3 regions of the Paenibacillus sp. FSL P4-0081 genome follow, and region 2 is predicted to be linked to each of the others. Evidence: riboswitches for the same ligand, from Rfam matches in the RefSeq annotation. Region 2 holds a riboswitch; each other region holds the start of a gene.
The links. A riboswitch is a leader RNA that binds a small molecule or an ion and turns the genes downstream of it on or off. The one in region 2 is predicted to bind cyclic di-GMP.

Region 1: another riboswitch for cyclic di-GMP. It lies ahead of P40081_RS34465 (flagellar assembly protein A); the one in region 2 lies ahead of P40081_RS22910 (thiamine pyrophosphate-binding protein).
Region 3: another riboswitch for cyclic di-GMP. It lies ahead of P40081_RS37185 (anti-repressor SinI family protein); the one in region 2 lies ahead of P40081_RS22910 (thiamine pyrophosphate-binding protein).

What each region holds. Positions count from the first base shown of each region.
Region 1 covers NZ_CP009280.1:8,084,187-8,089,313, reverse strand. The annotation lists gene P40081_RS34475 (LysR family transcriptional regulator) at 1-284, opposite strand, end outside; gene P40081_RS34470 (DMT family transporter) at 381-1,298, shown strand; gene P40081_RS34465 (flagellar assembly protein A) at 1,366-2,991, opposite strand; cyclic di-GMP riboswitch class I at 3,094-3,187, opposite strand; gene biuH (biuret amidohydrolase) at 3,707-4,390, shown strand; gene P40081_RS34455 (ABC transporter substrate-binding protein) at 4,445-5,127, shown strand, end outside.
Region 2 covers NZ_CP009280.1:5,323,364-5,328,490, forward strand. The annotation lists gene P40081_RS22905 (methyl-accepting chemotaxis protein) at 1-1,242, shown strand, start outside; cyclic di-GMP riboswitch class I at 1,747-1,843, shown strand; gene P40081_RS22910 (thiamine pyrophosphate-binding protein) at 1,962-3,605, shown strand; gene P40081_RS22915 (carboxymuconolactone decarboxylase family protein) at 3,657-4,019, shown strand; gene P40081_RS22920 (hypothetical protein) at 4,220-4,570, shown strand; gene P40081_RS22925 (3-oxoacyl-[acyl-carrier-protein] synthase III C-terminal domain-containing protein) at 4,672-5,127, shown strand, end outside.
Region 3 covers NZ_CP009280.1:504,077-509,203, forward strand. The annotation lists gene P40081_RS02235 (2-oxoglutarate dehydrogenase E1 component) at 1-1,675, opposite strand, end outside; cyclic di-GMP riboswitch class I at 2,194-2,278, shown strand; gene P40081_RS37185 (anti-repressor SinI family protein) at 2,307-2,456, shown strand; gene P40081_RS02240 (helix-turn-helix domain-containing protein) at 2,606-2,938, opposite strand; gene P40081_RS02245 (TasA family protein) at 3,111-3,701, opposite strand; gene P40081_RS02250 (TasA family protein) at 3,771-4,367, opposite strand; gene sipW (signal peptidase I SipW) at 4,467-5,063, opposite strand; gene P40081_RS02260 (hypothetical protein) at 5,065-5,127, opposite strand, start outside.

The sequences.
Region 1 (5,127 bases), 2.8 Mb from region 2:
CGGATGAGGCCCTTCTCCAGGCCTTTCTCGGCGGCAAGCTCCTGATCTATCTTATCGAGGCCGCTGAGGATTCCGCGGCAGATAACCAGAATCCGCTTGCCGATATCCGTCAGCATCAATCCGCTGCGCCGGTCGCGCAGCAGCAGCTTCACGTCCAGCTCGGCTTCGAGTGCGGAGATGGCGCGGCTGACTGCGGGCTGGGTCATATTCAGCTCAAGACCTGCCTTGGTGAAGCTGCGGCTCTCAGCGATTAAGACAAATAGGCGAATTTGAGTGTTATTCATATCTAATCTGGTATGCCCCTCATGATTATAATTCATTTCAATTATGACTGAATCTATTGTATCATTTGGGAAGAAATCAGAACAAGAGGTGAACTCATGCAGAAGCGGAAGCAAACCATTGGCTTATTAGTGTTCCTGGTTATTGTCTGGGGCATCAACTGGCCGCTCTCCAAAATTGCCTTAACGTATGCCCCGCCCTTGCTGTTCGCCGGAATCCGAACGGTCATTGCCGGTATTATACTAATCATCGCGGCGCTGCCGAAGCGGAAGCAGCTGCATTTGCGCCAGCTCTGGCCCGTCTATCTGGTGTCAGCATTCCTCAGTATCGTCTTCTACTATGGCTTCCAGACGATTGGCCTGCAGTATGTGCCGTCCGGATTATTCTCGGCCATTGTATTCCTGCAGCCGGTGCTGCTCGGAATCTTTGCCTGGATCTGGCTGGGCGAGCGGATGTACGGGCTTAAGATCGCCGGCCTCGTAATCGGCTTCCTCGGGGTAGCCTCGTTAAGCCTTGGGGGATTAACCGGAAGTATCTCGCCTATAGGCGTACTGCTGGCCTTGGCCAGTGCACTCAGCTGGGCGCTGGCTACGGTCTATACCAAACGCAATGCAGCCAGAGTAGATATGCTGTGGATGACCGCGATGCAGATCATGATCGGCGGGGTAATCCTGCTGGCGGCAGGCTCAGCTTCGGAGAGCTGGGCGGATATTAGCTGGAGTAGTACTTTTATAATAAATACATTGTTCATCGCGGTCTTCGTGATTGCGCTGGGCTGGTTGGTATACTTCAAGCTGATCAATGAAGGAGAGGCCGGCAAGGTAGGCTCGTTCACCTTTCTGATTCCGCTGATTTCCATCGGCTCCAGTGTAGTCTTATTGCATGAACAGATTACGTTGAATCTGGTCATCGGTATGCTGCTGATTGTGAGCAGCATTATTCTGGTGAATGTCAGGCTGGGCCGGAATGCCGGGAGTGTCCTGCAGACCCCGGTACCCGGTCTGGGTAAGGAATAAACAAACGGCTGCTCCCTCAGAAGAGGGGCAGCCGTTTATGTTTGTCAGGGGTTACATTACAGCAGGCTTAGACCGTTTCTGCGTCCGCGTCCCGCAGGATCAGTTCTCCGCCGGACTCCAGGATACTGTTATGGGAACGGGCGATATTAATGAAGACATGCTCCTCCTGGAGCAGTTCAATGTCTTCACACAGATTACGCAGCAGCCGGGAGAAGCTGTTCAGAACACTGTCAGTGATAAACTCGGTGAACTGCCCCGGATGGGTAAAAACCTCCAGCATCTGCTTGAGCTGATCCGTACCGGGCTGGGGGGCCCCTTCCATGCACAGCAGTGCGGATTTAAGATCGCTAATCAGGCACTCTATATGGCTGTACTTATCCTCCAGCAGCAGCATAACCACCAGACCGTATTTCACGGATTGCTGGCGGGATTCTACATTCTTGGCCAGCAGCCGGGCGGCTTCCCGCAGTCCGCCAACTTCAGTCAGCAGAAGACTGGAGAAGCGGTGCAGGCGGTGCTGGTGTACCCCGGCAAGTCCGGTGTGCAGGCTGCAGCCGGTTACTTGACCGCTTATATAGATACTGCCTGTAGCCGTAATTGTAGATTGGCAGACGTTGCCGTAGATATACACATTCCCTAACGCCTCAATACACATAGGGCCTTCAATATCTGAGGGTACGACGATGTCACCTGCAAACATAATCTCACGGGCTGTTGCCGCCATTTCCTTGGTGATGAGGCATAGGTCCGGGAAATCGCAGGTTGTGACGCTGCCGGAGTCTCCGCAGATGCGGGGTCTGCCCGTACGCAGAGCCGCGATCTCCCCGTTTGGAAGCAGCCGTGCATTGTCTCCGGCTGCGAAATAAATATCCTGCGGTGGAGGTGGAGGCAAGATGCCTCCTTCTACGTCGAATCCGGGAATTCCCTCTTCGGGCGGCAGCTTGCGGGCGAATACCTCTCCCTCTCTGGCGAAGGGGGCTCCCGGAAACCGCAGATAATCTAAGGAATCTGCAGCTTCCGCAGTTCGTCCCTCCCGGAGCATTCCATTGCCTGTGAGCGTATGCTCCGGGAGGGATAGCTGCAGCCTTGATTTCTTGCCGGGCAGCGGGGCTCTCCCTTCTGCGATACAGACAGGGAGATATGTAGGGTTGTTCAGTTCGGCGTATAGGGCCGGGATATTCAGATTCCGCAGAATGGAGCGGTTATCCAGCGAAGAAAGAATCTGTTCTATGGTGAGCGTGGACAGCAGCATCGCCCGGTTAGGCTCAGCCCGGACTGCGGCTTCGAAGGAAGCCGGGCAATTGACCAGATTCCAGGCGTACTTCTCTGCACGGTACAAGGTGAAATGCACTTTGAGCTTGTCAGGTGAAACCGTAATCTGATACTGTGGCTTCTCGCAAATTTCCCAGGTAATATGATCCGCTGAGGTTACCTCAGTAGGCTCTGTAACGGTCTTCCAGTTGATCTTCAGCACTACAGGATGAACAGCGGAGATCCGGGCGGGCTTGCCGCCAGAGAGCGGGGGAGTAATGAAGATCTGATTATTCTGCACAAGGATAATTCCATCCTTATCTCCATTCATCCCGCCGGAAGTCCGGCCCTCCACAGAGAAAGAATCCAGGAATCCGGTCCGTTCAAGCATCAAGGATTCCACGAAATCATATCGGGTTGGTTCGATGAATTGCTGCGGCATTATCTTAACCTCGCTTTTTCGTATAATCAATGGCATTCGTACAGAAAAGAGCATCATAAAGCCTGGGGGATCTCCCGGTGACTGATGGCTTACGTGGTCTCTATTGGCAGCCTGGCGACCATAAACGCGGATTCTCAGCATTCTTAGGCCCATTGCTTTGCGTCCTACCCTTTCAGGAAGTTTGCCTTTAGAAATAGATCAATGATATACACTCAGCATGAGGCGATTTCAATCGACTGTAATCGACAAAAAAGGTCATAACTGGTTCCTGCGCTGCAGGAACTTCTGCAAACAAGCTTAATTCTAGTACTTAAGGAGCTATTTTTCAACTGTATTCTGCCAATTTATTAATAATCTTGAAATGTGCAGCTCTATATTGCTTGAAAAACTGGTTTCCCAGCGCTTACAGCTTATGGGAGGAGTCTGCTCTGCAAGAACAGCCGGATCTTTGAGCTGGAGAACGGACTGCTGCTGAGGCTGCCTGCGTTGGGCGGCTTTTTTTAATATATGAATAGGGTTAATCCGGGGTTTATATGTAATGTTTATGTTATATATGTAGAATAACACAAACAATTAGCGCATTATTTCGTAATAAAAACGAAGACATTGCAAATTTGTTGTAATATAATCTAACAAACAGCAGGAAATATAAAATTAATGTTAATAAACATAACATTAAATACATGCATTGAATTCTGGAAGGGGAGCATGAACCATGCAGATTACAGCAGCACCTTACACCTGGCCCTATGACGGCGTCCTTGATCCGGCGAAGACGGCACTGATGATTATCGATATGCAGACGGATTTTTGCGGCAAAGGCGGTTACGTGGAGCGAATGGGCTACGACCTCTCATTAACATCCAGAGCGATTCAGCCGATTGGGCGGCTGCTGGCACGCATCCGGGAAATTAACGGATTCACCGTTATCCATACCCGGGAAGGCCATAAGCCGGATCTGTCCGATCTGCCGGCGAATAAACGGTGGCGGAGCAGACAGACCGGTGCTGAGATCGGCTCGGAAGGACCGGCGGGACGGATTCTCGTACGGGGCGAGCGCGGCTGGCAGATCATTGATGAACTGGCACCTATACCGGGAGAGCACATTATTGACAAGCCGGGTAAAGGCAGCTTTTATGCTACGGACCTGGATTTAATATTGAAGAATAAAGGGATTACCCATCTGATTCTGACCGGAATCACGACGGATGTCTGTGTACACACGACGATGCGCGAAGCCAATGACCGCGGTTATGAATGTCTGATCCTGGAGGATTGCACGGGTGCTACGGATTATGCCAATCACCTGGCAGCGCTCAATATGGTCAAAATGCAGGGCGGTGTCTTCGGCAGTGTGAGTGATTCGCAAGCGGTGCTGAAGGCGCTGGAGCAATTCTAAATACGAATTACGAATGACCAGTATTCCAAATAACATCATAACGGGGGAATCACCATGTGGAACAAGTCCAGAACCAAAGCGCTTATCCTGCTCACTTCACTAATGCTGCTCATTACAGCCTGCGGCAACAATTCGGATACCGGCAAGGCTGAGGGACAGGGGGCGGAAGGCTCCGGTGAGCTTAAGAAGGTTGTTCTGAGGTTGAAGTGGATTCATCAGGCGCAGTTTGCCGGGTTCTATACCGCAGTTGAAAAGGGCTTCTATAAGGAAGCGGGGCTGGATGTGGAGATTCGGCCGGGAGGCTCGGATTTTCCGGCGGTACAGATGGTCGCTTCGGGCAGTGAGGAGTTCGGGGTAACCGGTGCTGACCAGATCATTATTGCCAGAGAAAAAGGCGTACCGGTTAAGGCGTTATCTGCGATATACCGCAAAACCCCGTTCGTAATGTTCACGCTTAAAGAATCCGGTATCACCACAATGGAAGATCTTGTCGGCCAAAAGGTGGGCATCAAGCTCGGCGGCAATGAAGAGCTGACCTTCCGTGCTATGGAGAAAAGCGCGGGCATCGAAACCTCGCAAATCGAAGAGATGCCGATCAAATATGATCTCAGCCCCTTATTGACCGGCCAGGTCAAGGCATGGCCCGGATATGTAATTAATGAGGTGCTGGCTGTGCAGGAGCAGGGCAAGGAAGTCAATATTATCGACCCGAACGACTATGGCATCAATTTCTATGC
Region 2 (5,127 bases):
ATGAACAAGCTGCCTTTAAAACAAAGAATCGTTGCCGGATGTTACCTGGTTGCCGCTTTATTCGCTGTCCCTGTGTTAATTACGCTCATTGCAATGGGAAAGGTGATTATCGGTATTATTCTGATTGCGGTATTGGCTGCACTGACCTACCCGCTTGCGCGCTTCATTGAGAGAACGCTTACATCTTCATTTGAGGATATCTCCAATGTGACGCATACAATCGCCAAAGGCGACTTCACCAGCCGTGCAGACGAGAACGGATCAATGGGCGACATCAGCCGCTCCTTCAACACTATGATCGATAAATTGAAGAAGATCCTAACCGACGCTTCGCAGCTTACCCGCCAGGTTATGGATGCCAGCCGGGGTATTGAGGACAAGAACCAGAACCTGAAGATTGTAATGGCACAGGTAGCCTCCTCTTCCAACGAACTTGCCCTGGGTGCGAATGAAATCTCGGTGGATATTGCCGATATGACGGAATCGATCAAAGATATCGAAACCAAAGTCTCCAATTATACAAACTCTACCAAGGAAATGAATAAACGCTCCGCCCATACACTGGAGCTGGTTGAAAAGGGACGCCAGTCCGTGGACACTCAAGCCGAAGGCATGCGGAAGAATATCCAGGCTACACAAAAAGTAGCAGATACGATCGAAGCGCTCTCACAGAATGCCCGCGGCATTACCATGATCACCAAGACCATCACGGAAATTGCCGAACAAACCAATCTTTTGTCGCTTAACGCCTCAATTGAAGCTGCACGTGCAGGTGAGCACGGACGCGGTTTCGCAGTTGTAGCACAGGAGGTCCGCAAGCTTGCCGAAGAATCAACCGCCTCCACCAAGGAAGTGTTCGGGCTGGTACGCAGCATCGAGGCCGATATCAAGCAGGCTATCGATAACATCGCTATTAATGAAGAGGTTGTTCAGGTGCAGAACGAGATGATAACGGAGACAGCACATATTTTCGCGCAGATCGTACATAGCGTGCAATACATAACCGAGCAGATCTCCTCCTTCTCCGCAGAGAGTGATCTGATGCTGGAGAGTGCGCTCAAGATCTCCGGGGCGATCGAGAATATCTCGGCCATTACCCAGGAGACGGCAGCAGGTACCGAGGAGGTATCTGCGGCGATGAACGAACAAATTCATGCCCTGCAGTCCGTAGCGGAAGAGACCGAGAAGATGACACAATCTGTCTTCCAGCTGCAAAAAACAATCCATATTTTCAAATTCTAGCAGCAGCCCCAAGAGACCATTTCCGCAGAGCAGTATGCGGGAAGGGTCTCTTTTTGGCATGGAAAAAGCAGATTGTAATGTAATATTCACAAAGTGTTAAAATAGTGCATAACCCTAAAATAACACCTTTGCACTTCTTTACTGCTAATTCTTTATTACTAATAAACTAACATTATTTTAAATTTTAATCACCTATTTCTTAAGACCTATTTCTAGGTTTTCCCAGCCTATAATTCTAATACATCTGCATAGTTTCAGGAGGTTCCTACGACGTTATGAGGCTTATGGCTTATGCAGATTAAATTCTGCTCTTTTTCTGCATTTGCATTATAAGACTTTGGTCTTCCAGACGCATCCATTTTCAAAAGTTTGAATATCTAATATTTCATCTCCTATTACATCTGAATATTCGCCAAATTTCGCGTTTTGCTGCAAACGGCTTATTGACAAAAGGCGAGCGAGGAATATATTGTAAAGGAAAATTATCCTTCGCTGTATTGATAACAACATATGAGGCAAAATTCACCGAAAGGGAATGACGCAAAGCCATGGATCTACAGTCTCACTTATCCGGTGAGATCATGACAGCCAGGTTGCTGAAAAACTATGAACGTCCGGGAATCCGCGTTCAGTTATGGTGATTCGTGCAACAGGCCTGTGCTCCTATTTCGAGTACAGGTTTTCTATTGCTAGCATACAATCAAAAAACAACTTGTGGGGTGGATGTTCTGAAGACAGTTGCAGATTATATGGCGGAAGCATTACGCGATCTTGGGGTAACACATTCTTTTGGTATTATTGGCAAGTCCATTTGTCCTATAGCTCTCAAACTTGTTGACTATGGCATTGAGTTTATTCCCGGCCGGCATGAGTCCAGCTCCGGCTTCGCAGCAGGCGGCTATGCACTGAAAACAGGCAGTCTCGGGGTTGCCTTCGGCACCTCCGGTCCAGGCGGAACGAACCTGCTAACCGCAGCAGCACACGCCAAAGCCAACAATCTCCCGGTGCTCTTCATTACCGGTCATCAGTCTATTAAAGAGCTGGGGATTCCCCAGTGTCAGGATTCCACATCCTATCTCGCCGATTTGGCGGACATGTTCAGACCGGCCACTCTTTTCAGCAAGCTGGTAGAACGCGGCGACCATTTCAGTACGATTTTCAATCATGCCCTGTCTATCGCCCTTGGTGACAAGAAAGGACCTGTTCATTTATGTATTCCGTTTGATGTTCAGACCGAGCGCCTTGAAGAATGCCGGATTGTCCTTCCGCAGCGGGAAAGGCTCGTCAGCTACGCCAACTACGAACGGGTCATTTCAGCGATCAATGCTTCCAGCAGGCCTCTGATCATTGCCGGTAAAGGGGTTAACCGCTCCGGTGCGCACAAGGAACTGGTACAGTTGGCCGAGACCTTCAACATACCGGTAGTAACCTCCCCCGGCGGTAAAGGAGCCATTGCTGCGGATCACCCGCTCTATCACGGTCCTGTGGGCGTTGGCGGATGTACGCATGGGGATGAGATGTTGAACAACAGTGATCTGTTTATCGTGCTTGGTTCGCGTCTGAGCGATATGACCATATGCAATCTTAAGAGGGAGAATCATCCGGATCAGCTGATCCAGTTTGATGTCGATCCAACCTTTGTCGGTAAAATACTGACTTCCGATACCATCTCCGTCGGCGGCGATTTACGTGACAACCTGGAGCTGTACCTCGGCAAGATTGATCCGTCCACCATAACCAGACGTGAAATAGAGATCTCCAATCACTATACTGAAGAGCTGCCTGTGCTGTCCAAGCTCTCGCTGGCTTCGGTAATGAGCACGATGAGCGATTTGATTCCATATAACAGCAGCGTGTTTGTTGATGACGGCAGCCACGGCTTCAATGCGGTCAAATGGTTCAACGTGAAGAAACCGGGGAGCTTTGTATTTGATGCCTATTTCGCCTGCATGGGGAATTCAATCGGCATGGCCATCGGTGCCAAGGCGGCTGCGCCGGAAGAGACGGTCTTCTGCATTACCGGTGACGGCTGTTTCATGATGCTCGGAACTGAAATTAACACAGCAGTTTGCAAGAATATCCCGGTTATTTTCATCGTTGTGAACAATATGCAGCTGGATATGGCCCTTAAAGGAATGGAAAAAACAACCGGACGTATCGATGGAACCATCTTTGAAGTCCCTATGGATGCAGTGAAGTTTGCTGAGTCCCTGGGAGCCACCGGCTTCCGCGCAGAGACGCAAGAGGAGTTTGCCTTTGCAATCAGCCAAGCAGTTGAACTTAACCGCGTAGCCGTTATTGAGCTGTTGACCGACCGTGACGAAATGCCTCCTACGGCCCACCGTACACTGGATCTCAACTAGGCTGTATCTTACAGATTCTCTAACTTACTATCAGGAGGCAAACAAGTGAATATGAACGTAGACAGCGGACTGGACCATTTCACCAATCTTTCCGGGGACTATGGTGCCAAAGCCCTAGCTCCTATTAAAGAGCATTTTCCCGAATTAGCCGAGTATATCATGGGCAATGCATACGGTGATATTTTTCAGCGGACGACCATCGGTTCAGACTGGAAAGAAATTGCTGTCATCTCTTCTTTGATCACCATGGGACAATTTGAACAGTTGGGTGTTCACTATGTTATGGCTCTCCGCGTGGGGATGACCGTTGATCAAATCAAAGGTATCCTGCTTCATCTGACACCTTGTATCGGCGCACCCAGAGTGATCTCGGCATTCAATGTTCTGCTGGAGACGCTGGAAGATATTCGTTAATTAACAACATAATATTACATCATTCGACTTTTGTGTTGCGCATTCAAGAAAGTTCTGGTTATAATGAAGGCAAAATATCCCAAAACCAAGTTCATGTTGTCGAATTTAGTCGCAGGAACGTAGTTTTTCGGGATATCAACATGATGAATTATCAGATCACTCTGAATAGTCATGCAATTAAAATTACGGGAGAGATGAACATGGGACAATTTATTTTGAAGACGGACACTGCGAAGAAACTAATTAACATCGAGCTGGAAGGAACCTTCTCGAACGAGGACGGTCTTAAATCGATACAAGCCTATCAGCAGACCATCAATCCGATCAACCCGTCCGAATATGCACTGGATATCGATTGCCGCAAGCTGAATGTAACCGCTCCTGATGTTGTGCCGTTGCTCGAAGGCTGCTTCATTATGTTCAAGGCAGACGGCTTCCAAAAAGTGAGCCTTACCCTTGAGAATAACCCTATTCTCAAAATGCAGCTGGCGCGACTGGGCCGCAAAGCTGGACTCGAAAACCTGGAAATCACGTTTACGGTACAAGCTTAGGTTAACTTATTTTTAAACCATTGTTAGCGGTTTGAAACGCAAGATTCGCTCACGAAACTAAGTGTATGCTTACGGGCTACAAAACTTTTAGGAGGTTTACTATGGCAGGGATTCGCATTAAGGACATTGATATCTATCATCCAAGCAAAAGCATCGGCAATGACTTCTTCATTCAGCACTTCGATGAGAAGGGAATTGATATCCGTGGCCTGCTGGCTGCTCTTGGCCGTGAAAACCGCTACAGTATCGACAGCAAGGATGAGAACTCCCTGACGATGGCTTTTGAAGCCGCAAGCAATGTACTGGACAAGACCGGCCTGACCGGCGCAGACATTGACCTGATCGCTTATGCAAGCCAGACTCCTGAATATATTTTCCCAACGAACTCATTGATGATTCACCGCCTGATTAATGGTGCATCGCATACGATCTGTATCGACAGTAATGCCAACTGTGCAGGAATGACCGCTTCGGTTGAACAGGTCAGCCGTCAAATGATGGCGAACCCGAGAATCCGCCGTGCACTTGTCATCGGTTCTGACTACGTTGCCCCGCAT
Region 3 (5,127 bases), 3.6 Mb from region 2:
GGCTGGCCAGCGGAACCGCTGTAGGGCGGTGCACCGGTGTTCCCGTATCCAGGACGACCGAAGTCTTGGATTCGGCGTTCTTCTGTTTCCCTTCCTTCATCTGCTCGAAGGCCTGCTGCAGCACACTCTCGGCCTCGGCAATCATGTTCTTCACCTCATCGGCTGTAACGACCTTCTCGCGCTGCAGGCGTTCCGCATAAATGCGGTAGACGGTAGGGTGGTTGCGGACCTTGCCATAAACCACCGGCTGGGTGGTTTCCGGATCATCCATCTCATTATGGCCGTGCCGGCGGTACCCGATCAGATCAATCAGGAAATCCTTCTTGAACAAATGGCGGTAAGCGCTGGCCATACGGACGGCAGCAATACAGGCTTCGGGGTCGTCGGCATTGACATGCACTACCGGGATCTCATAGCCCTTCGCCAGATCACTGGCGTAATGCGTGGAGCGGGAATCTTCACTTTCGGTGGTGAAGCCGATCCGGTTATTGACGATAATATGCACAGTGCCGCCATTCTGATAACCTTGCAATTTGCCGATATTAAGTGTTTCCGCAACAATGCCTTCACCAGGGAAGGCGGCATCGCCATGCATAAGCACGGCCATGGCTTTGTCCGTATTCAGCTTAGGCAGGCCTGGGGTGCCCCGTTCCTCCTGGGCTGCACGCGTGAAGCCTTCAACGACCGGATTCACGAACTCGAGATGGCTCGGGTTGTTCGCAAGCGTGATGCGGGTACGCACAGTTTCGCCTTCGCGGACGGCGCGGTCGGCGCCTAGATGGTATTTCACATCCCCGCTCCAGCCATAGGTGACACCCATGGAGCCTTCGGACGGGAAGAGCTCCTTGTTCGGCGAATGATGGAATTCCGAGAAAATAATATCATAAGGTTTGCCCAGAATGTGGGCAAGCACATTAAGTCTTCCGCGGTGGGCCATACCCATCAGGATATGCTCTGCGCCGTCATGTGCGGCAGCGCGGACAATTTCATCCAGCATAGGCACGAGGGCATCATTGCCCTCCAGGCTGAAGCGCTTCTGGCCGACGAAGGTCTTATGCAGGAAGGTCTCGAACTGCTCTACCTGAATCAGGCGTTTCAGCAGCTCTTTGCGTTCCGCATGGTTCAGTGGAGCAGGCGACGTTGTGGATTCCGCCTGGCTGTTGAGCCAGCGCAGCTCACGCTCGTCATGCACATGCCCGAATTCATAGGCAATGGTCTGTGTGTAGGCCTGGCGCATTCTGTGAACGGCATCCATAGCGGTATGCACGCCCTCAGGGGCATTCTCCCAGATCAATGAAGCCGGCAGGGCATTCAGATCTTCGCGCGTCAGCTCATAGGTCTCGATCTCCAGCCATTTCGCCATCGGGTTGGTGCTCCGCTCCAGCGGATCGATATCGGCAGCCATATGGCCGTATATTCGGATGTTAGCCATTAGCTTGGAAGCTTTAACGGCTTTCCTGAGCCACTCTGTATCTCCTGAGATGGCGGGGGGAGGCGTCTTGACGGCATCCGGAGCCAGGGGAGGCGGGCCGGATACTGTGAAGAGGTCGCGGTAATGATGCTCTACGGAAGTGGGGTCCTTGACAAACTGCTCGTATTTCTCCTGAATGTAGCCCAGATTGGGACCGTAATACTTGCTCCAGACAGATTCGTTATAGGGCTCTTTGACGGCCATGAGTAGGTCCTCCTAACGGATAAACTCCACATGCGGTATATTAGGAACACCGCTTAGCGGAGCTGCGATGTTTGCGGTTTCATTCTCATCTTATTGTGCTACTTTCCGGCAGGGTAATCAATTCATACTTTCGTGCAATCCGTTCGCAAAACGGTATGATTCAGCAGGGGATTCATACGGAACAATCATAAATTTCCCGAGTGAAGCCGGAAAAATAAAATATCGTTAAAATTAATAAAAAATTAAGGGATTTAGGTGGTTGTAAATCATAGAAATGGGTAATTGTTTCTATATTGTGTTACGGGATTAATATCTATTTAGTATATTTAAACTAATTTGGACCGATTGAAGATGAATTGGAATTATTTATACAAGCTATTGGCAATTTTAGCTAAGGGTCTTCACGATTTAACATAAAAAAATTCCAGAAAACGACACACTTTTCATGTAAGATCTTGTATAATGTTATTGCGGAGAACGGTTTCATCGATTCTTTTCAGATCCTTTCATGTAAAGGGTCCAGTAAAGGGTAAACCTGCCGAAAGACAGGGGCACAAAGTCTCGGATCTAAAGTAGAAATACTATGATGGCCGGACTGCCTGGGGACGCGAAAATTCTAGGAGGAGATTTCTTGGATAAGTCCAACCAGGGGAATGACGAACTGCAGGTAGTTGATCTGGATTTAGAATGGGTGCATTTGCTAATGTCTGCTAAGCAGGCTGGCATCCAGGCAGACGAGATTCGGCGTTTTTTTACTGAAAAAGCACTCCAGGCGATGTAGGGCATTCAGCATTGTACGGATACATACAGAAGAGGGCACAGCGGAGTACACCGCTGTGCCCTCTTCTGTTGGAATTTACATGTTGTTTCGGGGTCCCCGCAAAGTACCTGGGTAATCATCGAGGCTGCTGCCTCACTTTGTGGGGTATTTCAGTTATCCTTCTGCTCCAGCCGCCATTTCTGATAATCGAGAAACTCCTTGAATTCACGTTTGCTTATACCAGAGGCCATCGCATCCTGAACCAGCCTGAACCATTCTCCATCGAGAACCGGCTCTGCAGTTTCTGCAATTCCGCCATACAGTAATACGTGAATGGATACTTGGAGTGCATCGGCAATTTTTTCGATAAATTGAATGGAGGGGTTGGATTGGATATTCCGTTCGACATTACTTAAGTATGATTTCGCCACGTCAGCCTTATCCGCAAGCTCGGATAAAGAATAACCCTTCTCCAGCCGGAGCCTATGGATGCGGCTTCCCATATTATCTGACACGATTACAACGCCCTCCGTACTTTTTGTTATCAGTATAACAAAAATTCGCAAAACGGACAAAAACCCTTGTTCCTGCCAGAAGCTGGCGGGGAGAGACAAAACGGCATATCCAGCCCGGATGAGGGAGGATATGCCGTTTTGTGTATATAATTTAATAGCCTTATTTGGCTTCTCCCAAACCTTGCGTAGCATTGAATGTCCAGTTCAGCGCCAAGCCGTCACCCTGGAAGATATTCTGATCCTGGGTATTGTCAACGAATTCGAAAGCAATCTTGAAGGTTTTGGTTTGGGTAGCGGCGATGCCTCCCGGCAGTACACCCGCCGTTACGAGATCATAGCTGGAAGTGTTCTTCAGGTCCTTCAGGGAGATCTCGGACAGCACATGGCCGGCAAGCGGACCGCTGGTATAAGAGCTGTCGAGAAGTTTGATTTTGAAGTGATCTCCAAGATCCTGGCCGGCATTATCGCCCTTCGCATCAGTTACAGTGTAGCTGGTGGCCAGCGTTAGGAGTTTGATATCCAGGGTGCCGTCATTGGACAAGGTGAACGTGCGTACGGTGTAATCACCCGGTTTCAGATTGGTCAGGGCAACAGGTGTATTAAAGGAAGAGCCGAGCTTCAGCGTGCCTGCCGCGAAGGTTGCCGTGCTGGTTGCTGTGGAGCTGAAGTAAGCGAAGGTGCCCCCTCCGATTAAAGACAATCCCAGTGCTGCCGATGCTACGCCAAGACCCAATGTTTTTTTGATACCCATAATTAATTTCCTCCTCGAGTATATTATGTTTTTTTAAGATCGGTGATCAGGAATGCATATACAGATAGATTATTTGAGGGCGCCTTTTTCCTGGTTGGCTTCGAAGTTCAGGGTCAGGGCCAGTGTATCGCCTTGATAGTAGTTTTGCGGCTGGAAGGTTTCCTTGAAGGCAAACTGTACGCTCAGTTTATCTGAGGTGCCTGCTTTGATGCCCCCATTCTCTACACCAAAGATTCCGCCGAGAATTCCCTTGGCTACAAGATCCGGACTTTGCTGCTCAAGTTCGGCCAGTGAAACGACCAGAACAGGTGATGTTACCTTATCCTTGTTAACTAGGAACGTCACAATAATATCGTCTTTGAGATTATGGGCGCCGTTATCTCCCTGGGCATCTGTAATGACAGATGAGGTACGCAGAACAACTTTGGGAATATTGAGCGTTCCGTCATTTTTCAATTTAAAATCTCTTAGGATCGTATCCCCCGGTTTAAGATTGCTGAGATTGACAATAACGGAGGGGTCCGAATTAAGTAATAAAGTTCCGTTGTTAAAAGAAGCTGCAGTGGTGGAGGTACTGCTGAAGTAAGCGAAGGTTCCTCCGCCGACCAGGGTTAATCCGAGTGCTGCCGATACAACGCCGAGACCTAATGTTTTTTTAACGTTCATTTGTTCATCCCTCTCTCATCGTTCTTTTTTTGTCTTTACCTGTCTTCGGGGAAAATTTATTGTTGCTCCGCGTTTCGTAAACGGGAGAGGACAATCGGTTTATTGCACAATGTCTGGAAGGGTATCCGGTCCGCCGGTCACCGCTGGCCCTGCATTCTTCTTCTCCAGTGCCGCTACGGCTTTCCAGGAGGAATACAGTGCGTAGAGGAGCAGGAGCAGCCCGGGGATAATCATCAGCATTACGCTTCCGGCTTTGGAGACCGCAAAATTCATGGCATATCCTACATAAGGGACGGTGACGCCGGTATATTGGCCTACCACATTTGTTGAGCTGACCGCTGAGGTATCGGCTGCATCGTTATTGTCCCCTTTGGTGGTATAGCTGGCTTCACCTATGGCACTGTTTATTGAAGCATCGACCACACGGTGTGTAATCAGGAGGTTATCGGAATTCATGAAAGTAATCACATCGCCTTTTTGAAAACGGGTCATATCCCCGCCCGGCTTAATCGCTACTATAGATCCGGTCTGGATGCCCGGCTCCATGGAACCGGATAACACCGTCTTGATCTGATAGCCTAAGAAGGAAGGTTCGCCTCCGGAGGCTTTGGAGATGACTACTGCTGTTACCAGCACCAGGAAAATCATAAATATCAGTGTGGACAATGTGGTGCTGACTATCTTTTTAATGCGCATATTATTCCCCGCCTTTGCTGGTATCCGATTGTGGAGCAGGTGTAGCTGTAGGTGTAACTGTAGC